2 regions of the Pediococcus ethanolidurans genome follow, and region 2 is predicted to be linked to the other one. Evidence: a T-box and tRNA genes for the amino acid it is inferred to sense, from the RefSeq annotation. Region 2 holds a T-box; the other holds one or more tRNA genes.
What was found. The T-box of region 2 lies ahead of AB3219_RS07150 (valine--tRNA ligase). A T-box ahead of a tRNA ligase gene usually reads a tRNA of that ligase, here a tRNA-Val.
Positions count from the first base shown of each region.

Region 1 (11,335 bases), 520 kb from region 2:
TATCAATTTTAAGTATTCCAACTTTAAGTTTTGCTTTTTTCTTCCTGCCGCAATTTATTAAGGATTCTAACTTTAGTATAATTATTCGCTTGGTTTTAGGCGTGCTGTGCATCCTTCTTTTATTAATGACCCATTTCACCACATTTGGATTGGCCTCAATGGCACTCATTATTATTTCTGCAATTTTGCAACAATTTTTAAAACAACGAAAACTTCAGCTCATTATCAATGTTTTTTTAAATCTAGTTTTTAACCTACTATTCTTTCTGTAATCCATAGCTCACTAACTACTTTTTATCATCGATAGTGAGTTTTTTTCTTTCTATTTTTTAATTTCTTCATAAGATTTAATTAAATAATTCAGACTCTCTCAATATCATTCGCTGATCCGGAACTCGCGCCCCGTTCCAGACCATGCGAGCCGCAGAACGGCAGTTAAACTATTTTTTGAAGTTTAAGTCATTTAACAGCAGTTATTAAAGTGATTGTGATACTTTCAACCTTTACGTTCCAGTTCAAATTTGCTGGAAAACGGCAGTTTAATCTAATTTTGTTACCTTGATTGTTTTTATATCAGGCAACGAGATGTATTTTTGTAGTTTTAAACTTTAGATTTTCAATGGTATTCTCTCTATAATGTTTGGCTCTATATTTTTTTCTGTTGATAGATTACTAATATGATAATCCAGTAACAGAATTTTTTTGTAAACAAAAAAAACCGATATGATTTCTCATATCAGCGTAAATTTAACAGTTAAGAACGATCACTTTGCGTGACGGTTCCAACGAGACTCGAACTCGTGATCTCCTGCGTGACAGGCAGGCGTCCTAAACCAACTAGACCATGGAACCATAATTGCGGGAGCAGGGTTTGAACCTGCGACCTTCGGGTTATGAGCCCGACGAGCTACCAGACTGCTCCATCCCGCGATAATATATAAATGAAAATGACCCGTACGGGATTCGAACCCATGTTACTGCCGTGAAAGGGCAGTGTCTTAAACCACTTGACCAACGGGTCATAAAACAACGGAGAAGGAGGGATTTGAACCCTCGCGCCGCTTACGCGACCTATACCCTTAGCAGGGGCACCTCTTCAGCCACTTGAGTACTTCTCCAATGGGCCTAAATGGACTTGAACCATCGACCTCACGCTTATCAGGCGTGCGCTCTAAACCAGCTGAGCTATAGGCCCATCATATAAAAAAGCGGGTGACGAGAATCGGACTCGCGACAACAGCTTGGAAGGCTGTGATTTTACCACTAAACTACACCCGCAGAACTATATTAGAGATGGCGCGGGACGGAATCGAACCGCCGACACACGGAGCTTCAATCCGTTGCTCTACCAACTGAGCTACCGAGCCATTAACGGTTCCAACGAGACTCGAACTCGTGATCTCCTGCGTGACAGGCAGGCGTCCTAAACCAACTAGACCATGGAACCATAATTGCGGGAGCAGGGTTTGAACCTGCGACCTTCGGGTTATGAGCCCGACGAGCTACCAGACTGCTCCATCCCGCGATAATCAAAAAGGAGGATGAGAGATTCGAACTCTCGCGTGGTTTGACCCACCTGACGGTTTTCAAGACCGTTCCCTTCAGCCAGACTTGGGTAATCCTCCATTACAATATACGGTTTTCATTGTCCACTAATATATCTTTAAAACACATTAGATGGACCTTGTAGGACTCGAACCTACGACCGAACGGTTATGAGCCGTCTGCTCTAACCAACTGAGCTAAAGGTCCAAGTTCGTATATTAAAACCTATCGCGGCGGGGGGGATCGAACCCTCGACCTCCCGGGTATGAACCGGACGCTCTAGCCAGCTGAGCTACACCGCGATCTAAATTGACTTAAATGCATAAAAAAACATTTAATCGGGAAAACAGGATTCGAACCTGCGACCCCCTGGTCCCAAACCAGGTGCTCTACCAAGCTGAGCTATTTCCCGAAAATGCACCCAGTAGGAGTCGAACCTACAACCTTCTGATTCGTAGTCAGACACTCTATCCAATTGCGCTATGGGTGCTTATTAAAATGCCGAGGACCGGGATCGAACCGGTACGGTCATCACTGACCGCAGGATTTTAAGTCCTGTGCGTCTGCCAATTCCGCCACCCCGGCAACGTTTGTAGTAAAAACTACAAAGCGGAAGACGGGATTCGAACCCGCGACCCCCACCATGGCAAGGTGATGTTCTACCACTGAACTACTTCCGCATAATTACAAAATGCCGACTAGAGGATTCGAACCTCCGACCCCCTGTTTACAAGACAGATGCTCTGCCAACTGAGCTAAGTCGGCATCATTTTATAATTAACTATGAAATTCTTATTGACATTTAGTGTCAATGAGCCGTGGCAGCCTCGAACTGCCGACCCTCTGATTAAAAGTCAGATGCTCTACCAACTGAGCTAACGGCTCAAATGGAGGATACAGGGCTCGAACCTGTGACCCTCTGCTTGTAAGGCAGACGCTCTCCCAACTGAGCTAATCCTCCATTATTCGCATGGCAACGTCCTACCCTCGCAGGGAGCGATCCCCCAACTACTCTCGGCGCTAAGAAGCTTAACTTCTGTGTTCGACATGGGAACAGGTGTATCCTTCTCGCTATCGCCACCACACTTCTCCGATCCACCTTCGTGGCTCGTGTGAAAGAAATTTATTCTCTCAAAACTAAATAATATCGAATCCTTCTCTTTGAGAACACCACTTTGTGGTTAAGTCCTCGACCGATTAGTATTGGTCCGCTCCATGTATCACTACACTTCCACTCCCAACCTATCTACCTGATCATCTCTCAGGGGTCTTACTTCCATAAATGGAATGGGAAATCTCATCTTGAGGCGAGTTTCACACTTAGATGCTTTCAGCGTTTATCTCATCCATACATAGCTACCCAGCGATGCTCCTGGCGGAACAACTGGTACACCAGCGGTATGTCCATCCCGGTCCTCTCGTACTAAGGACAGATCCTCGCAAATTTCCTACGCCCGCGACGGATAGGGACCGAACTGTCTCACGACGTTCTGAACCCAGCTCGCGTACCGCTTTAATGGGCGAACAGCCCAACCCTTGGGACCGACTACAGCCCCAGGATGCGATGAGCCGACATCGAGGTGCCAAACCTCCCCGTCGATGTGAACTCTTGGGGGAGATAAGCCTGTTATCCCCAGGGTAGCTTTTATCCGTTGAGCGATGGCCCTTCCATACGGTACCACCGGATCACTAAGCCCGACTTTCGTCCCTGCTCGACCTGTCTGTCTCGCAGTCAAGCTCTCTTCTGCCTTTACACTCAGCGAATGATTTCCAACCATTCTGAGAGAACCTTTGGGCGCCTCCGTTACTCTTTAGGAGGCGACCGCCCCAGTCAAACTGCCCACCTGACACTGTCTTCCGCCACGCTTAGTGGCGCGAGTTAGAGGGTTCATACAGCGAGGGTAGTATCCCACCAACGCCTCCACCGAAACTAGCGTTCCGGTTTCTATGGCTCCTACCTATCCTGTACAAGCTGTACAAACACTCAATATCAAGCTACAGTAAAGCTCCATGGGGTCTTTCCGTCCTGTCGCGGGTAACCCGCATCTTCACGGGTATTATAATTTCACCGAGTCTCTCGTTGAGACAGTGCCCAGATCGTTACGCCTTTCGTGCGGGTCGGAACTTACCCGACAAGGAATTTCGCTACCTTAGGACCGTTATAGTTACGGCCGCCGTTTACTGGGGCTTCATTTCAAAGCTTCGCCGAAGCTAACTCATTCACTTAACCTTCCAGCACCGGGCAGGCGTCAGCCCCTATACGTCATCTTACGATTTTGCAGAAACCTGTGTTTTTGATAAACAGTCGCCTGGGCCTATTCACTGCGGCTGATCTTGCGATCAGCACCCCTTCTTCCGAAGTTACGGGGTCATTTTGCCGAGTTCCTTAACGAGAGTTCTCTCGCTCACCTGAGGATACTCTCCTCGACTACCTGTGTCGGTTTGCGGTACGGGTAGTTAAACTCTAACTAGAAGCTTTTCTCGGCAGTGTGACATCAGGAACTTCGTTACTTTAAATTTCACTCCCCATCACAGCTTGTCCTTAAGACTGAAAGCATTTAACTCTCAATCAGACTTGCTGCTTGGGCGCACATATCCAACCGTGCGCATTCCTTAGCCTCCTGCGTCCCTCCATTGTTCAAACAAGTTTAACTAGTACAGGAATCTCAACCTGTTATCCATCGTCTACGCCTCTCGGCCTCGACTTAGGTCCCGACTAACCCTGGGTGGACGAGCCTTCCCCAGGAAACCTTAGTCATTCGGTGGACAGGATTCTCACCTGTCTTTCGCTACTCATACCGGCATTCTCACTTCTAAGCGCTCCAACAGTCCTCACGGTCTGCCTTCGTTGCCCTTAGAACGCTCTCCTATCACGCCACCTTACGGTGGCATCCACAGTCTCGGTAATATGTTTAAGCCCCGGTACATTTTCGGCGCAGAATCACTCGACTAGTGAGCTATTACGCACTCTTTAAATGATGGCTGCTTCTGAGCCAACATCCTAGTTGTCTATGCAACTCCACATCCTTTTCCACTTAACATATATTTAGGGACCTTAACTGGTGGTCTGGGCTGTTCCCCTTTCGACGATGGATCTTATCACTCACCGTCTGACTCCCGGACATAAATCAATGGCATTCGGAGTTTATCTGAATTCAGTAACCCAAGACGGGCCCCTAGTCCAAACAGTGGCTCTACCTCCATGATCCTTAATCCGAGGCTAGCCCTAAAGCTATTTCGGAGAGAACCAGCTATCTCCAAGTTCGTTTGGAATTTCACCGCTACCCACACCTCATCTCAGCACTTTTCAACGTACACGAGTTCGGTCCTCCAGTGCGTTTTACCGCACCTTCAACCTGGACATGGGTAGGTCACTTGGTTTCGGGTCTACATCTACATACTCAGTCGCCCTATTCAGACTCGCTTTCGCTGCGGCTCCGTTTTTTCAACTTAACCTGGCATGTAAACGTAACTCGCCGGTTCATTCTACAAAAGGCACGCCATCACCCCTTAACGGGCTCTGACTTCTTGTAGGCACATGGTTTCAAGAACTGTTTCACTCCCCTTCCGGGGTGCTTTTCACCTTTCCCTCACGGTACTGGTTCACTATCGGTCACTAGGGAGTATTTAGCCTTGGGAGATGGTCCTCCCGGATTCCGACGGAGTTACACGTGTTCCGCCGTACTCAGGATCCTGAACTGAGGGATCTTCATTTTGCCTACGGGGCTATCACCCGCTCTGGCCAGTCTTCCCAGACTGTTCGGCTATGAAAATCTTTGGTAACTCAAATGTTCAGTCCTACAACCCCAGGAAGCAAGCTTCCTGGTTTGGGCTGTTCCCCGTTCGCTCGCCGCTACTTAGGGAATCGATATTTCTTTCTCTTCCTGCGGGTACTGAGATGTTTCAGTTCCCCGCGTCTACCTCCAACCACGTTATGTATTCACGTGGTGGTAACAACGGATTAATGTTGTTGGGTTTCCCCATTCGGAAATCTCCGGATCAAAGCTTACTTACAGCTCCCCGAAGCATATCGGTGTTAGTCCCGTCCTTCATCGGCTCCTAGTACCAAGGCATTCACCATGCGCCCTTTATAACTTAACCTAACTTTACCTGCGGTAAAGTGGTCTTGAGTTTAGCGATTATTTTTTGAACTAATCTTGTTTTAAAACTCTATAAAACGCAGTGTTCTCGGTTTAATTACATTATAATAAATAATTAAAATTAGAAAATTTTTCGATATTATTTAGTTTTCAAAGAACAAGTTTTGAGAGTAAACCTCTCAAAACTAAACAAAGTTTCGACAATGTGTAGGTTTCCGTTTCTAAATATCCTTAGAAAGGAGGTGATCCAGCCGCAGGTTCTCCTACGGCTACCTTGTTACGACTTCACCCCAATCATCTGTCCCACCTTAGACGGCTAGCTCCCGAAGGTTACTCCACCGGCTTTGGGTGTTACAAACTCTCATGGTGTGACGGGCGGTGTGTACAAGGCCCGGGAACGTATTCACCGCGGCATGCTGATCCGCGATTACTAGCGATTCCAACTTCGTGCAGGCGAGTTGCAGCCTGCAGTCCGAACTGAGAACGGTTTTAAGAGATTAGCTAAACCTCGCGGTCTCGCAACTCGTTGTACCGTCCATTGTAGCACGTGTGTAGCCCAGGTCATAAGGGGCATGATGATTTGACGTCGTCCCCACCTTCCTCCGGTTTGTCACCGGCAGTCTCACTAGAGTGCCCAACTTAATGCTGGCAACTAATAATAAGGGTTGCGCTCGTTGCGGGACTTAACCCAACATCTCACGACACGAGCTGACGACAACCATGCACCACCTGTCATTCCGTCCCCGAAGGGAACGCCTAATCTCTTAGGTTAGCAGAAGATATCAAGACCTGGTAAGGTTCTTCGCGTAGCTTCGAATTAAACCACATGCTCCACCGCTTGTGCGGGCCCCCGTCAATTCTTTTGAGTTTCAACCTTGCGGTCGTACTCCCCAGGCGGAATGCTTAATGCGTTAGCTGCAGCACTGAAGGGCGGAAACCCTCCAACACTTAGCATTCATCGTTTACGGCATGGACTACCAGGGTATCTAATCCTGTTCGCTACCCATGCTTTCGAGCCTCAGCGTCAGTTGCAGACCAGAGAGCCGCCTTCGCCACTGGTGTTCTTCCATATATCTACGCATTTCACCGCTACACATGGAGTTCCACTCTCCTCTTCTGCACTCAAGTCTCCCAGTTTCCAATGCACTTCTTCGGTTAAGCCGAAGGCTTTCACATTAGACTTAAAAGACCGCCTGCGCTCGCTTTACGCCCAATAAATCCGGATAACGCTTGCCACCTACGTATTACCGCGGCTGCTGGCACGTAGTTAGCCGTGGCTTTCTGGTTGGATACCGTCACTGCATGAGCAGTTACTCTCACACACGTTCTTCTCCAACAACAGAGTTTTACGACCCGAAAGCCTTCATCACTCACGCGGCGTTGCTCCATCAGACTTGCGTCCATTGTGGAAGATTCCCTACTGCTGCCTCCCGTAGGAGTCTGGGCCGTGTCTCAGTCCCAATGTGGCCGATTACCCTCTCAGGTCGGCTACGTATCACTGCCTTGGTGAGCCTTTATCTCACCAACTAGCTAATACGCCGCGGGTCCATCCAGAAGTGATAGCCGAAGCCATCTTTTAAAAATCAACCATGCGGTTAATTTTGTTATGCGGTATTAGCATCTGTTTCCAGGTGTTATCCCCCGCTTCTGGGCAGGTTACCCACGTGTTACTCACCCGTTCGCCACTCACTTTATAGTTAAAATCATCTTCGATGCAAGCATCTCAAAATCAATTAACGAAAGTGCGTTCGACTTGCATGTATTAGGCACGCCGCCAGCGTTCATCCTGAGCCAAGATCAAACTCTCATATTATACTTGAGTTTTAACAAGCTCATTTGTTGTTTCATTGTTTAAAGCGAATTGACTTCGCAAATTGTTTGCTTCAAAATTTTCATTTGAAGACCCTACACATTTTGTTTCGTCGAAACTTTGTTCAGTTTTCAAAGGTCTACTATGTCGCAGTTGGAAGCGCTAAACGTCTCAACGCAACTATTTAACTTTATCATCTGTTTTTGTAAAAGTCAACAACCAAATTCAACTTTTTAAAAACATTTGATTATCATTTTCAGAAGCAACGTCTCTCAAAACGACCTTGAACATCATATCAAGTAATCCGGCTACGGTCAAGCCTAAATCTTTCAAATTTTTTAAGTCAGCTTTCAAAGCTCTTGTCTCCCTTGACATAGAGCTGTTTTTATTTTTTTGAGATAGATAGCAAAACCGTCCTTTCAAATGAAAGGACGGCTTATAAATTACCACTATACTTTTTTACAACCGTTCGATTTAATTTGTCTGGTCTCGTCACCAACGCAAATATTCCACCAAACATACCAAAGTAATAAGTTAATAAACGCCAAATTAGCATTGCAAGAACTAACTTACTATTACTGTGAATAAAACTGGAGAACAAGACATCAAAACTATATTCTGCGCCACCCGAACCACCAGGAATCGGGAAAATAGAGATTACCATCACAATCAAAACATGTAATGAAGTTACCATAATGATATTTATACCAGTATAGCCAAGCGACAACATAATATAGTATGGGACTAAGTAGTAAAACAGCAACTGAAAAAAGGTCATTACAAAAACTTTAATCAGTAATTTCCACTGCGATTTAATGCGGACACTTTCCAAATAAAAAGTATCTACCTTTTTATCAAGTGAAACTTTCCACTTATCATAACGATCTTTCTTCACAAACCAACCAATTGGAATCATGATCCAACTAATTAATTTTTTTGTAAAACCATGCCAGTACATGACCAGCAACAATCCAATAATAACTGCAAAGTGAATAAGAAAGCCAAATACCACAAATAAAGACAAATAACTCATTTTTTCAGCAATATAGTTAAATCCAATCAACAAACTAAACATAAAGTTAATCACTATCATTGCTTGAAAAACCACAAATTTCATTAAAAGGACCGAACTTGCTCTACCAGCTTCAACACCGCTTTGCATTAATGCCACTAGCTGTGCCGGCTGTCCTCCTGATGAAAAAGGTGTAATTCCATTAAATAACTGTTCAATCAAAGGAATCCGAATTGCATCCCGGATGGAAAATCTATCCCCGTTACTGACAACAAACATTTTGGTAATCACGGCTTCAATCCCAAAATAAAGTAACATACAAATTACGGCAACCAATAACCACTGAACATGAATATGCACAATGTCATGCAGCAATTGATTTAAATTGACATTTCGCAACGAAAAAGCAAAAATACCGACTCCTAAAGCCAGCATAATTACGAGTACAATTTTATTTCTCTTTGACATTGATTTAGCCCTCTCTTGCCTGACGCATATAAAAGCCATGCCAGATATTTGCTAAATGCGCTTCCGAGTACTGTTCTGATGCTTCATTGGATTTTTCACGAAGTTTCGCTAACGCAGCCGGATTTTTAGAAAGATACTCAATTTGTTTCTGCATATCCGTAACATCTTTTGCTGGATCGTAATAGCCTTCAATAATGGCATGATACAAGTCTAAGTCACGAAGCAGAACCGGTGTCCCGCAACTAAAAGCTTCTAACACCGACATCGGAAATAATTCATTATATGAGGGAAGTAAAAAGAGATTAGCAACGTTATAGTAATTTACTAACTTCTCCCGATCAACAATTCCCGTAAACTTCAGGTTTGCAGGCGGGTTGTCTACCACTTTTTTTAATTCTGTGTAACCATCTGTCATTCGACCAAAAGAAAAGCCTCCAGCCCAAATAAAAAGGATGTCTGGATTATCTTTTGCGAGTTTAATAAAGTCTTTAACGCCTTTTCGTTCTTGAACTTGGCCAATTCCCAAGATCACAAATTTATGTTCGTCAATATGCATTTGTGCTCGTAATTCTTTTTTCTCTGCCAAATTCATTTCATAAAATTCACTCTTATGCACAAAGTTAGGAATATAAGTTATCTTGTCTTCGGGAATTCCATAAGCCGTTAATTTAGGAATAAAGGTTGGATTAACTACCACAATATGATCCATCCGTTTATAGAACGCAATTATATATTTATAAAAAATACCCCGAAACGGTTGTGGAATCTTTAGACTTCCGTCAATCGTCTCAGGCAAAAAATGGACATAACCAATCTTTCTACCTCTGCCTGGCATAAACGTCGACAAGTAGAACTGTGGGTCTATCGTATGATAATGACTAATTTCAGAGCGACTATATTTATTGATACTTATTTTAAATTCATCCGGGAAATGTGTCTTGAGCAATGAAACCAATTCTTCATATGCGCTACCTACACCTTGACCCTTAACTTTTGTTGCTGAAGAAAACATATTAATTCGCAAATCTTTTCCCCCTTAGTCAGAAAAGCTTGAAGACTCTTCTCGATCTGCATATAAAACTAGTGAATCTTTGTAGAAATCGACAACCTGTTTACCAAAATGATCCGCTGAAATATCATAAAGTTTGCGTTCCCGTGGTTCTGGATCCTCAAAACTAACCGGATGGGTTAAATAGTTTTCCGCAAAATGAATGAATTGTTTCTCAGTTTCAAAGGTAACACCCAAAGAAGGATCATCTAACAATTGATCTGTATATGGACTAGATTTAACAACTACTTTGAGTCCAGCCGCAAGTGCCTCAATATAGGTTAAACCTTGCGATTCTGAATCTGATGCAGAAACAAATAGATCTGCCATTTGATAATAGCGATAAACAATATCATTATTAATTTCACCGGTAAACCTAACATGATCGGTAATACCTAAGCTCTTTGTTTGTTGTTCCAAACTTTCTCGTGCTGGACCATCCCCAACAATTACCAATAAACTATCGGGAACCTTCTTTAAAATTTCGGGAAATGTTTTAATAACTTCTTGAATATTTTTTTCATATGCTAAGCGGCTTAAAGAAAGTAAAATTTTCTTTTCTTTAGGAAAGCCGTACTTTTTTCGCCAATCAATTTCTTCGTGTTGTGCATAATGATTCACATTAACACCAGTTGGAATGACGCGAATTGGTGCCTTCACACCGTAACCATTCAAGGTTTTGATCACACGTTCACTTGGTGCAATAACCCCAGTCAAATGATAGCAAAAAGCGCGTGTTCCTTGTTTAACATGATAAGGTCGCAGCAAATGACCATTTGCCACATAATGTAAATAGTCTTCATACATTGTGTGATAAGTATGCACACAAGGAATTTTTAAATTTTTAGCAACAAATTTTCCAATCCAGCCTAAAGAAAACTCAGTCTGAGTATGAACAATATCTAAATTTAATTCTTTTGCAACTTGATAAGCCTTGAACAAACCGCTCACAGCTATTCTTCGATCTGTAAAAGAAACAAAAGGAATGCTTGGAAAACGGAAAATATTTCTCTCATACACATTTTTATCCACTTTGGGATCTGTTGTGGTAAAAATGTACACTTGATGCCCCTGTTTTTCGAGTTGCTCTCTCAGTGTTTTAATGGATGTTGCGACACCACTCACCTGCGGGTAATATGTATCTGTAAAAATTCCTATATTCACAAGTATCCTCCCAAAAAAACTATCTACTTAATCAAGTTTAATTATATTGGTTTCATACGCGTTATGCAAACAACTCTAATATTTAATCCTACTCTGACAAAAATTCAAGTAAAAGCTGATTAAATTTTTCTGATTGTTCTGCCATAACAATATGACCACTTTCATTCACAACTTTAGTTCTTATCTTA
Region 1 is NZ_OZ061250.1:1,958,053-1,969,387, forward strand. Features, by position in the region: gene AB3219_RS09650 (hypothetical protein) at 1-272, shown strand, start outside; tRNA gene AB3219_RS09655 (tRNA-Asp) at 778-852, opposite strand; tRNA gene AB3219_RS09660 (tRNA-Met) at 857-930, opposite strand; tRNA gene AB3219_RS09665 (tRNA-Glu) at 949-1,021, opposite strand; tRNA gene AB3219_RS09670 (tRNA-Ser) at 1,031-1,118, opposite strand; tRNA gene AB3219_RS09675 (tRNA-Ile) at 1,121-1,195, opposite strand; tRNA gene AB3219_RS09680 (tRNA-Gly) at 1,208-1,278, opposite strand; tRNA gene AB3219_RS09685 (tRNA-Phe) at 1,295-1,367, opposite strand; tRNA gene AB3219_RS09690 (tRNA-Asp) at 1,373-1,447, opposite strand; tRNA gene AB3219_RS09695 (tRNA-Met) at 1,452-1,525, opposite strand; tRNA gene AB3219_RS09700 (tRNA-Ser) at 1,536-1,625, opposite strand; tRNA gene AB3219_RS09705 (tRNA-Ile) at 1,679-1,752, opposite strand; tRNA gene AB3219_RS09710 (tRNA-Met) at 1,774-1,847, opposite strand; tRNA gene AB3219_RS09715 (tRNA-Pro) at 1,884-1,957, opposite strand; tRNA gene AB3219_RS09720 (tRNA-Arg) at 1,962-2,035, opposite strand; tRNA gene AB3219_RS09725 (tRNA-Leu) at 2,045-2,130, opposite strand; tRNA gene AB3219_RS09730 (tRNA-Gly) at 2,154-2,225, opposite strand; tRNA gene AB3219_RS09735 (tRNA-Thr) at 2,238-2,310, opposite strand; tRNA gene AB3219_RS09740 (tRNA-Lys) at 2,358-2,430, opposite strand; tRNA gene AB3219_RS09745 (tRNA-Val) at 2,434-2,506, opposite strand; rRNA gene rrf (5S ribosomal RNA) at 2,514-2,630, opposite strand; rRNA gene AB3219_RS09755 (23S ribosomal RNA) at 2,723-5,646, opposite strand; rRNA gene AB3219_RS09760 (16S ribosomal RNA) at 5,881-7,458, opposite strand; gene AB3219_RS09765 (hypothetical protein) at 7,681-7,809, opposite strand; gene AB3219_RS09770 (lysylphosphatidylglycerol synthase transmembrane domain-containing protein) at 7,892-8,935, opposite strand; gene AB3219_RS09775 (glycosyltransferase family 4 protein) at 8,940-9,947, opposite strand; gene AB3219_RS09780 (glycosyltransferase family 4 protein) at 9,972-11,147, opposite strand; gene AB3219_RS09785 (alpha/beta fold hydrolase) at 11,236-11,335, opposite strand, start outside.
Region 1: it encodes a tRNA-Val, which carries the amino acid that the T-box ahead of AB3219_RS07150 (valine--tRNA ligase) is inferred to sense. The anticodon was not compared.

Region 2 (11,335 bases):
CGCCATGAATTTCCGCATGCGTGCTAATGTTGGGATTTTTTTAAATTTAGTTCGTCCGTGAATAAAAGCAACGGCTTCCTCATAAGTCTTAACTTCCGTCAAAATTTCATCCTCCTCAAATTGAAAAAAAGACTAAACAAACGAATCGTTTAATTTAGTCCCTTCTCATAAAATTATTGTGCATCTTTTATTGATTCAAGTCTTTGTTTTGTTGCAGTTAATTTAGTTTCATAATCTGCTTGCTTTTGTCGTTCGCTTTCAACAACTGCCGCAGGGGCATTAGCCACAAACCGTTCGTTACCTAATTTTTTAATTGAACGATTAACTTCACTTGTATACTTATCAACTTTTTTTTGAAGCCGGTTAGCTTCATCCTTAAGATCAACTAGTTCTGCTAAGGGAATGTATACTTCAGCATCAGTTATTACCGCTGACATGGCTAACTTAGGTATTGCAATGTTTGCTCCCACTTCAAATTTAGCCGGATGACAAAAACGATCGATATAATCTTGATTAGTTTCAAACAATGCTTTTAGTTCTGCATTATCTGTTTTAATAAGTAAGTCTACCGAACTGGACATTGGTGCATTTGCATCCGCACGAATATTACGAACAGCCTTAATTAAGTCAATTAAGTGTGTCATTTCATTTTCAGCTTGTTTGTCAGCCAAATTTTCGTGCTCTACAGGATAAGCAGCCGTAACAATCGAAGTTCCTTCATGAGGCATCGCTTGCCAAAGCTCTTCAGTAACAAATGGCATAATTGGCTGAAGCAAACGTAAGGTTTGATCCAAAACATAGGCTAAAATATTGCGGGTATTTGCTTTAGCCTGTTCATCATTACCAGTCAAAATTTCCTTACTCATTTCAATATACCAATCACAAAAATCATCCCAAATGAAGGTATAAAGTGCTCGACCAGCCTCACCAAAATCATAAGTATCAAAGAAATGTGTGACCTGGTGAACCGTTTCATTTAAACGACTCAAAATCCATTTATCAGTTAAGTTCCACTCACTTTTGTCTGGTAAAACGGGTTCTGTCATTTCGCCAAGATTCATAATTACGTAACGACTGGCATTCCAAATTTTATTAATAAAATTCCACGCAGCGTCCATTTTAGTATAACTAAAGCGAATATCCTGACCAGCAGTTGATCCCTGTGATAAGAACCACCGTAATGCATCGGCACCGTACTTATCGATAACATCCATTGGATCAATACCATTTCCCAAGGACTTGCTCATTTTACGGCCCTGCTCATCACGAATTAAGCCATGCAATAACACATCTTTAAACGGTGGCTTGCCAGTAAATTCAAGACTTTGAAAAATCATTCGTGAAACCCAGAAAAAGATAATATCATAGCCAGTTACCAAAGTGCTAGTTGGAAAATAGCGTTTAAAATCAGGTGCATCTTCATCGGGCCAACCCATTGTTGAAAATGGCCATAAAGCACTAGAGAACCATGTATCTAAAACGTCTGAATCTTGTTCCCAATTTTCAATATCCTTCGGAGCTGTTTCACCAACATATGTCTCACCTGTTTGTTTGTTGTACCAAGCAGGAATTTGATGTCCCCACCAAAGCTGACGCGAAATTACCCAGTCATGAGCGTTTTCCATCCATTGTGTAAAGGTATGTTCAAACCGTTCAGGAATAAAATTAACCTTTTGATCGGATTTCTGATTTTCAAGTGCTAATTGAGCAAGATCTTTCATTTTAACAAACCATTGGGTAGATAACCGCGCCTCTACTTGAACACCGGTTCTTTCTGAATGACCAACACTATGCACAATCGGATCAATCGAAATTAAATAATCCTGATCCTGTAAATCTTTAACCATTGCCTTGCGGGCTGCAAACCGATCCATGCCTTCATACTTGCCGGCATTTTCATTCATAGTGGCATCTTCATTCATGGTATTGATTCGTTCCAAGTTATGCCGATTACCCACATTGAAATCATTAGGATCATGAGCAGGTGTAATTTTTACCATTCCAGTCCCAAAATCAGGATCAACATACTGATCAGAAATGATCGGAATATGGCGGCCTTGTAATGGTAAAATGACCTCTTTACCTACTAATTCCTTATAACGCTCATCACTTGGATTGACCGCAACTGCTGTGTCTCCCATCATCGTTTCTGGTCGAGTAGTCGCAATTTCAATATAATGTTTGCCATTAAATGTATCTTCTGCATTTACAAATGGATATTTTACATGATAAAAAGCACCCTTATCATCTTTATGAATAACTTCAATATCTGAAAGTGCCGTTCTTGCTTGTGGATCCCAATTAATAATGTATTCTCCACGATAAATTAAACCTTTGTTATATAAAGTCACAAAAACTTTTTTAACCGCTTTTGAAAGCCCGTCATCAAGCGTAAACCGTTCTCTCGCATAATCCAATGATAAACCAAGTTTAGCCCACTGTTTGTGAATGACATCAGCATACTCATCTTTCCATTCCCAAACTTGTTTAACAAATTTCTCACGGCCTAAATCATAGCGACTAATCCCTTGTTCACGCAATTTAGCTTCAACTTTTGCTTGAGTTGCAATACCAGCATGGTCCATTCCAGGTAACCATAATGTGTCATAACCTTGCATTCGTTTTTGACGAATTAACATATCTTGAAGCGTTGTATCCCAAGCATGGCCTAAATGTAATTTTCCAGTTACATTTGGCGGTGGAATAACGATTGAATACGGTTTGGCTTTTTTATCGCCACTTGGTTTAAAAAGGCCCTGATCTAACCATTGCTGATAACGTCCCTGTTCAACTGCACGGGGATCATATTTTGTTGACATTTCTTTTTTTTCTGTCATCTATTTTTCCTTTCTATACAAAAAAAGCATACGCATCCTTCAAAAGGACGAATATGCTTCGCGGTACCACCTAATTTGGGCGTTTAGCCCCACTTACTTCTTTTTTAACGGAATTACAAATCTCCGGTTATTCTTACTATTGGTTCGGAATAACAGCTCACAAACTACCAAACATCTCATGAAAACTTTCAGCATCTGTTTTCTCTCTTTGTTAAGACGTTTCCCTTTTGTTCAAAGCCTGTATAAGCATTTTAGCCAACAATCAAAGATTAGTCAACTTCAGTTGCATATTTTTTAATGACATCAAGAGCCTCTAAATAGTTAGGTTCATCATGAATTTCTGGCACGATTTGACGATAGACAATCTTCCCTTCAGCATCGATAATAAAGATCGTTCGTGCCAAAAAACCATCGTTTGGAATATAAAGATTCATCTCATAACCTAATGATAATTCTTCGTCTGAAAGCACCTCAAGATTAGCAACACCCTCGGCTGCACACCAAGCTTTTTGTTCAGTAATGGTATTATTAGAAACGGTCACAAAACGAACGGATGGATAATGATCTGCTTGCTGATTAAACTTTTTAGTTTCGAGTTTGCAGACTCGTGTATTTAAATCCGGAACAGTACTAATTAAAGTCGGTTTTCCAATTAAATCTCTCGTCTTAATTTTTTGGTTCTCAGCATTAAACAATTTGAACTTTGGTAACTGTTCTCCTACTTCAGGAGGATTACCAACAAGGGAAACTTTTTCTCCGCCATTTAAAACATCCACATTCATCACTCCTCAAATTCAGTAACTTATCTATCAAAAGATTAAACTAAACATAACCCATTCTAAGCTAACAATCAATGAAAAAAAGATGATTTATAGTAATTCTGCAAAAACATCTTCATTTTTGTTCAAGAAATTTTGATCAGGTTTAATTTCGGAAATTTCAATACCATCGAGTGCTTCTTTCATTAAACCTTCAACATCAATTCGTTTTTCATAATAACGTGCCCGTTCTGTGTCAGGACGAGTTTTAGGAGATGGTGGTGCAAAAATTGTACAACAGTCTTCAAATGGTAAAATTGACAAATCATAAGTGCCAATTTGTTCAGCCTGTTTGATAATTTCGGTTTTATCTAAAGAAATTACTGGTCGTAAGATAGGCATGTTAGTCACATCATTAATTGCTTCCATACTCTCCATCGTTTGAGAAGCAACCTGCCCTAAGGACTCACCATTAAAAATCGCTTTACCGCCACGTTTCTTAGCAATGGCAACCGCAATTCTTAACATCATCCGTCGTTGGACCGTCATTAAGTAACCTTCAGGAACCTTTTCCTTAATTTCCTCTTGAATTTTAGTAAAGGGAACCTGAATAAATTGGAGACTACCACCAAACGCAGCTAATCTTGATGTTAATTCTTTAGCTTTTGCCAACGCCTGTTCACTCGTGTATGGCGGACTAAAGAAGTGAACCATTTCCATATCAACACCACGTTTCATACCAAGATAACTCGCAACTGGTGAATCAATCCCACCGGATAACATCATCATTCCTTTTCCTGCGGTACCAACTGGTAAACCACCGGCACCTTGAATCGTCTCGCTTGAGAGAAACACACCGTTGTTTCGGACCTCAACTCGAAGGATCAAGTCTGGATTACGCATTTTCACAACTGCCTTCGGAAAATTATCAAGGACAAATCCACCTAACTCTTCGTTAAGTTCATTTGTATCCATTTCAAAATGATGATCCGAACGACGCGTATTAATCTTAAACGTCATTCCCGGTTTTAATTGTTCCGTCATCATCTTCAAAACCCCTTGATGAATAGCATCTAATGTGCGATCAACTTTGAGGGATGGCGAAAAGTTTTGTATACCAAATACCTGCTTTAATCGTTCAATAACGGCATTTGAATCTTCACCATTTAAAGTCACATGGGTTCGATCTCTTTTTGGATGAACTTCAAGTTTTGGAAATGCATGAAGACTTTTACGGATATTTCCACCTAACCGATTAACAAAATCACGCTGGTTCTTTCCTTTTGTAGAAAGCTCACCATAGCGCACCATAATCTCTGTGTACTGCATATAAGTAGCTCCTTGTCTTAATTTAATTTGGCAAATTCTGCATAAAGTTTATCAAACACTTTATTAAATTCTTGGGCTTCTGCAACTGTATTATCAGCATCTAAACTTACTCGAATGGCGCTTGTTGCAATGTCATCCGGTGTTTTCATAGCAGCTAAAGTACTTGATTCTACTTGTTTCTTGGAAGAACAAGCGCTGGTCGTTGAAATAAAGATATTGTAACGTTCAAAGGCATGAACAACTGTTTCACCACGAACTCCCTTGATTGCAAAACAAAGAATGTGCGGTGCAAATCCGTCGTTTCGTTGAGTAAACATTGTTACATTTTTAAACTTACTTACGTGATCAAAAATCGTTTCTTTAACCGTTTGTTGCTGTTTCACATTTGCAGGTTCATTTTGTAAAAGTAAGCGTAAAGCCTTGGCCATCCCAGCAATTGCTGGTAAATTTTCAGTTCCACTACGTTGATTCTTTTCTTGACCGCCACCGGTCATCAGCGGTGCAATTCGTCGGCCTTCACGAGCATAGATAAAGCCAATTCCTCGAGGTGCATGAAACTTATGACCAGAAAAAGTCACAAAATCAACTCGATCATTAAAAATTGCGGATTGAATACCTTTACCAATTCCCTGTACTGCATCAATATGAAAATGAATTTTTGGATACTTTTTAAGTACTTCAGCAGCTTCCTTGATTGGCTGTAACGTCCCAATTTCGTTGTTTACTGCCATGATAGATACTAAGATTGTGTCTGGTCGAATAGCCGCTTCAAGATCCTTAACTGAAATTCGTCCCTCTTTATCCACTGGTAAATAGGTAATGTCGTAACCTAGTTGCCGTAATTGCTCCATACTGTTGGTAATTGCTGGATGTTCAACGGCAGTTGTAATCAAGTGCTTTCCAAAAGCTCTTTTTTCGATAGCCGTTCCCTTAACCACCCAATTATCGCCTTCCGTTCCACCACTGGTAAAAAATATCTCATGCGGTTTCACATTTAGCAAGTCGGCAATTTGTTTTCGTGATTGCTCCAATAGATTAAATGCGGTTTCACCCATATTATGCAAACTAGATGGATTACCCCAGATCTTTTCACTGACCGTTTGGTACGTTTGTAAAACTTCTGGTGCCACTTTGGTTGTGGCGCTGTTGTCAAAATAAATCATGATATATATTCCTCTACTTCTTCAAAAAATTCTTTATTAATTATAACAACCGAATTAACAGGTAACAAGCCATTACCGAACTTCATCTATGATACTCAAAAATAGAAACAAAAACAAAGAATTCTATTTATTTGAAAGAAAAAACAATCCGAACCGAATTATTCAGTTCAGATTGTTTTACTTGAAACAACTTTTAAAACCTAATATTGAGTGTTCTTTTGCTTTTGATAGCTATCCGTCAACTGATCAACCATTCCTGGTTCAACGCTCTCTAATGCTCGACTAATTACACTTAAACTTTGTGCATAATCATGATCTTCATCAAATAACTTTTGAGCTCGTTTACTTGCGTTATCTACCGTTTCATTACTGTGACGATAACGATTTGTATACTGAATAATTTGTTCACTTAACGCAGCGTTATCCGTTAATTCTGTAGTTTTCTTGGCTAAGGATTGCATATCCTTATCAATCATTCCTAGTTGTTGATCAATTTGTTTCATATCAATTTTGACTTGGTTCATATTAGAAGAAAGTTTTTCAATCTCATCACTAACTACAAAAAAGTAATCCATGTAACTAGCTGGAATTCCTGGTAAATTCAGATTTTCAATGTGTCGCTTGATTTCGTGAATCTCTAAATCAAACTGATGAAGGGTTCGCCGTGAATCTTTCTCTTCTTCAATCAACTTTTGAATACTTTCATTAATAGCCGTTTGTTTAGATTCGATTTCATCAAGTTGATCATTTTCATCATGCATTCTCTGCAAAATTTCAGAATAAACCACTGGTTGATTAGTAATAGCTTCAGCATCTTGATCATGTTCATTACGAATATCTTGGAGTTTTGTCTCTAAATCATGTGCCTGACCATCTTCGTTGCCATTCAGAACATAACTTTGTCCCAAACGATCAATTTCAATCAACAAAGTATGACTTTGTTTTTCAGCATGTTCAATATATTCCGCAATGGTTTGAAATCCACCATCAACCTCAGTTCGGGCATCAATTTCTGTTTGCATCAAATCATAAAGGTTATCAATTCGGCTGGCAATGGTATCATTATTGCCCTTAACAGCATCAAGTCTCAAGTTACTCAATGTATCAATGTTTTCTTTGATTTTTTGAGAAATATCTTCAATATCATTTGGAATTTCATCGTCCACAAAGGCGTAATTATGATTAATTAATTGCGTATAACCATTCTTAATTTCATCTAACTGACCAGGGAAATCTTCATTTAATTGAATATAGAGTTCAGGAATGGCTTCCAATTGATCCTCTAATACCTTAGTACTGCTTTGCAATTGCTGTAACTGGCTTTCCGCTTTCTTATGATCGCCACTTTCAACAGTTTTAGCAAAATTCTCAAATGCATTTTCAAGGCGTTCTAAACTGTCATTTAACATATCAATGCTAGGACCATAAGTCATGTTTTTGGCCAATAGCGTTTTACGTAAAGTTTGATATTTATGACGTAACACCTTAACTTCATTTTGTTGATCTTCATTTTCTTGTTTAATCTGATCTAATGCAGCTTGAATTCGATCTGATTCTGATTGAATTACCTGAATTGCATCCTTAATTCCAGAAACGTCAGAACGAGCATCAAAAATTTTCATGTCATTTACATTTTGTTGCCCGTTTTCAGCCAACTCATCAATTTCAGGAAACTTATTATTTTTGACGTTTCGGTAATCATCTTGAAGATTTTGGTATTCTTCTAAGGAAGAACCCGCCAAATTTAGGTTGCCAACTTCATCAAGTTCACTCGCAACGGGCAAATCCATCAAATCAGATTTCTTATTTTGAAGATCTGTAATTTGCTTCAATAAATATCGCTGATACAGCACGATTCCTACATATATAAGAATTGCTACCACGATTATACCAATTAATACACCCAACATGAGAATCCCATCCTTTGTCTACGTCATTATTCATTTAAATGAATTTTGTTGCTTTCTTGTTTTGTTCAATATAAAATAAGACCCAAGTTAAATTATAGCATAGGATTTTACAGTTTCACTATGTGATTTTTATATTTCTAGTCCAATTTGGAGGAATTTTTTATGACACAAAAAACGCTCTCACTCATGAACCAACAATTACACGCCCTTTTAACCGGCGAAACTAATTTAGTTGCCAATATGGCGAATGCTTCTGCTCTTTTAAAATCCAGTTATACGGACATTAATTGGGCAGGATTTTATCTTTACGATCAACCTAAAGATGAACTGGTACTTGGTCCTTTTCAAGGGAATGTTGCTTGTATGCATATTGCTAACGGATCCGGCGTTTGTGGCACGGCCTTTAAAGCTCAAAAAGTTCAACGCATTGCAAACGTACATGAATTTGCCGGACACATTGCTTGTGATAGCGCAAGCAACTCGGAAATTGTCGTCCCTCTCACTAAAGACAATCAGAAAATTGGTGTTTTAGACATTGATTCACCATCACTTGATCGTTTTACTGAAGAAAATCAGGAAGAACTTGAAGCTTTTGCCGCTGTCTTCCTACAGCACGTTGACATTAATGCTTAATTTGTTGTAAACTGTTCATTGTGTAAAATAATGCAGCGGCGAGTGGTAAGCTCGTCAACAGACTGGTGCCCTTTAATTGGTTCAATTAGTAACCTTGCGGCTGCAAAGGTGAAGATTGCAAAACAGTCTGCACGAATACTAAACTCGCAATCGGATTATTTTACTCCAACAAAAATATTGGAGGATTTACTTTATGTCTCGTTATACAGGTCCAAGTTGGAAAATTTCTCGCCGCTTAGGTATTTCTTTAAGTGGTACTGGTAAAGAATTAGCACGTCGCCCATATGCACCTGGTGATCACGGTCAAAACAACCGTCGTAACATTTCAGAATATGGTCAACAACTTCGTGAAAAACAAAAGTTGCGTATGATGTACGGTTTGACTGAACGTCAATTCTCAAACTTATTCAAACGCGCTGGTAAAATTAATGAAGGTAAACATGGTGTTAACTTCATGATCTTACTCGAACGTCGTTTAGATAACGTTGTTTATCGTTTAGGTTTAGCAACTACCCGCCGTCAAGCACGTCAACTTGTCAATCATGGTCACATCACTGTGGATGGCAAACGTGTCGACATTCCTTCTTATGAAGTTGAAGTTGGCCAAGTTGTTAGTGTTCGTGAAAAATCAAAAGATTTGAAGATTATTGGCGAAGCTGTTGAAGCTGTTGTTGGTCGTCCTCAATTTGTTCAATTTGATGCTGATAAGTTAGAAGGTTCATTAACTCGTCTCCCAGAACGTGACGAATTAGAAGCTGACATTGACGAATCATTAATCGTTGAATATTACAACAAACTTTAATTTTTTATGGTTTGTTCAAAAAAACGTTTGGAAACTATTCCAAGCGTTTTTTATTTGTCCCAAATTTGAGATAAAGTTAAAATGGTTTGTTTGACGATTCTTAAAGTCTGTTCTTTATTATCTAAGTAACGATTATTTTTTAAAAATACACGGCCAATTAAAACCTCGGCTTGCTTTTTTCTTTGGTAGTTTTTAACACTTTGCGAATAATTCTCTTTATTTATATCAACAAACGGTTTAACCATATGATTAGTCGATAAATTTAAAAGAAAATGTGAATTCAGGAAAGCACCTTGTTTTACTTGCAAAGATTCAATGGCCGCTTCACGTTCTTTTATATTCGTTTCAAATGCTAGCCATAAAAATAACCGATCATCCCAAACACCAATTTCATAGTGCGGTACCATTTTGTAACCACGATTATTTTTTCCAAACGCTACCCAGGTATTTGGTGGCGGATTCAAATGACGACGCGCATGTTTGGCAATGAACGAATGATAGCGTAAATCATCTTTATTTAAAATAGGCAGAATTTCTTGAATCACTTCTTCAAAAAAAGGATCCGTGCGTAACCGAATTAGTTTTAATCTTTCTTGGACATCTGTTTTTTCAAAAGCAGAAAATAACTGGTCTCTAAATTCCATAAAATCCCTCTTTCTAGGCGCTAAACGAGATAGCTTTTAGTTAAAATGCTATACTGATTATACTATCTAGAAAGGATTGTGAGCGCAATGGATAATAAATCTAATAACGTTGACTCTCGATTACAAAACGCCATGCACGGCACTCCAAAACTCAATCCAGATGAGCAACGAAAATATTTAGGGACCTTTCGTGAACGAGTTGCCTTGTCAATGACCGTAGCACAAATAAAAACGCAACGCTTTGAAAAAGCATTCGTTAACGAGATGAAGAAACATTCTGACTACCAATTGCTCATTAATGGCAATATTGATCAGTCTTTAATTGGACCTTATATGAAAGCGGCAAGTCAGATTTCTTTAAAATTCACAATAAAAACAGACAGCATTTATACTACAAGGGATCAAGATTTGGCTCTTGTCTTGGCTGCCAAAGAATCACTTAATGTGACTGATATTGATGTTGCTCATTTTGAAACAGAAGTATCGAGTCCCGAAATAACTCATTCAACATCTCTGTTAGATAGACTTAAAAATAGTTTTCGAAATTAGGAGTTTTATCATGCAACAACCATTAGCATATCGAATGCGTCCCCAAAAAATTGAAGAAGTCGTTGGTCAACAACATTTAGTTGGTCCAGGAAAAATAATCGCCCGAATGGTCAAGGCAAAACTACTTTCCTCGATGATTTTATACGGTCCGCCGGGTACCGGAAAAACAAGTATCGCCAGTGCCATTGCAGGTTCCACGAAGTATGCATTTCGCAAACTAAACGCAGCTACTGATTCAAAGAAAGACCTTCAAATTGTAGCTGAAGAAGCAAAAATGAGTGGCACCGTCATCTTATTACTTGACGAAATTCATCGTTTGGATAAAACCAAACAGGATTTCTTACTCCCCCATTTGGAAAATGGCCGGATTATTTTGATTGGTGCTACCACTGAAAATCCTTATATTTCAATCAACCCTGCTATCCGTAGTCGAACACAAATTTTTGAAGTTCATCCATTGACTCCAGAAGATATTCAAAAAGCAATCAAGCGAGCGCTAACAGACACAAAAAACGGATTAGGATTATTAAACGTCAAACTATCGAAATCGGCCATGAATTTTTTGACTCATTCCACAAATGGTGATCTTCGCAGTGCTTTAAATGGTCTTGAACTTGCTGTTATGTCTACAGAGTCAGATAAAAATAAGGAAATTCATATTTCTTTAGATACTATTGAAGAATGTTTGCAGAAAAAAGCCCTCACCCAAG
Region 2 is NZ_OZ061250.1:1,434,275-1,445,609, reverse strand. Features, by position in the region: gene AB3219_RS07155 (folylpolyglutamate synthase/dihydrofolate synthase family protein) at 1-102, opposite strand, end outside; gene AB3219_RS07150 (valine--tRNA ligase) at 174-2,837, opposite strand; T-box leader at 2,878-3,081, opposite strand; gene AB3219_RS07145 (peroxiredoxin) at 3,107-3,613, opposite strand; gene thiI (tRNA uracil 4-sulfurtransferase ThiI) at 3,707-4,924, opposite strand; gene AB3219_RS07135 (cysteine desulfurase family protein) at 4,942-6,087, opposite strand; gene ezrA (septation ring formation regulator EzrA) at 6,288-7,997, opposite strand; gene AB3219_RS07125 (GAF domain-containing protein) at 8,160-8,630, shown strand; gene rpsD (30S ribosomal protein S4) at 8,824-9,432, shown strand; gene AB3219_RS07115 (DUF1054 domain-containing protein) at 9,483-10,076, opposite strand; gene AB3219_RS07110 (YueI family protein) at 10,164-10,625, shown strand; gene AB3219_RS07105 (replication-associated recombination protein A) at 10,636-11,335, shown strand, end outside.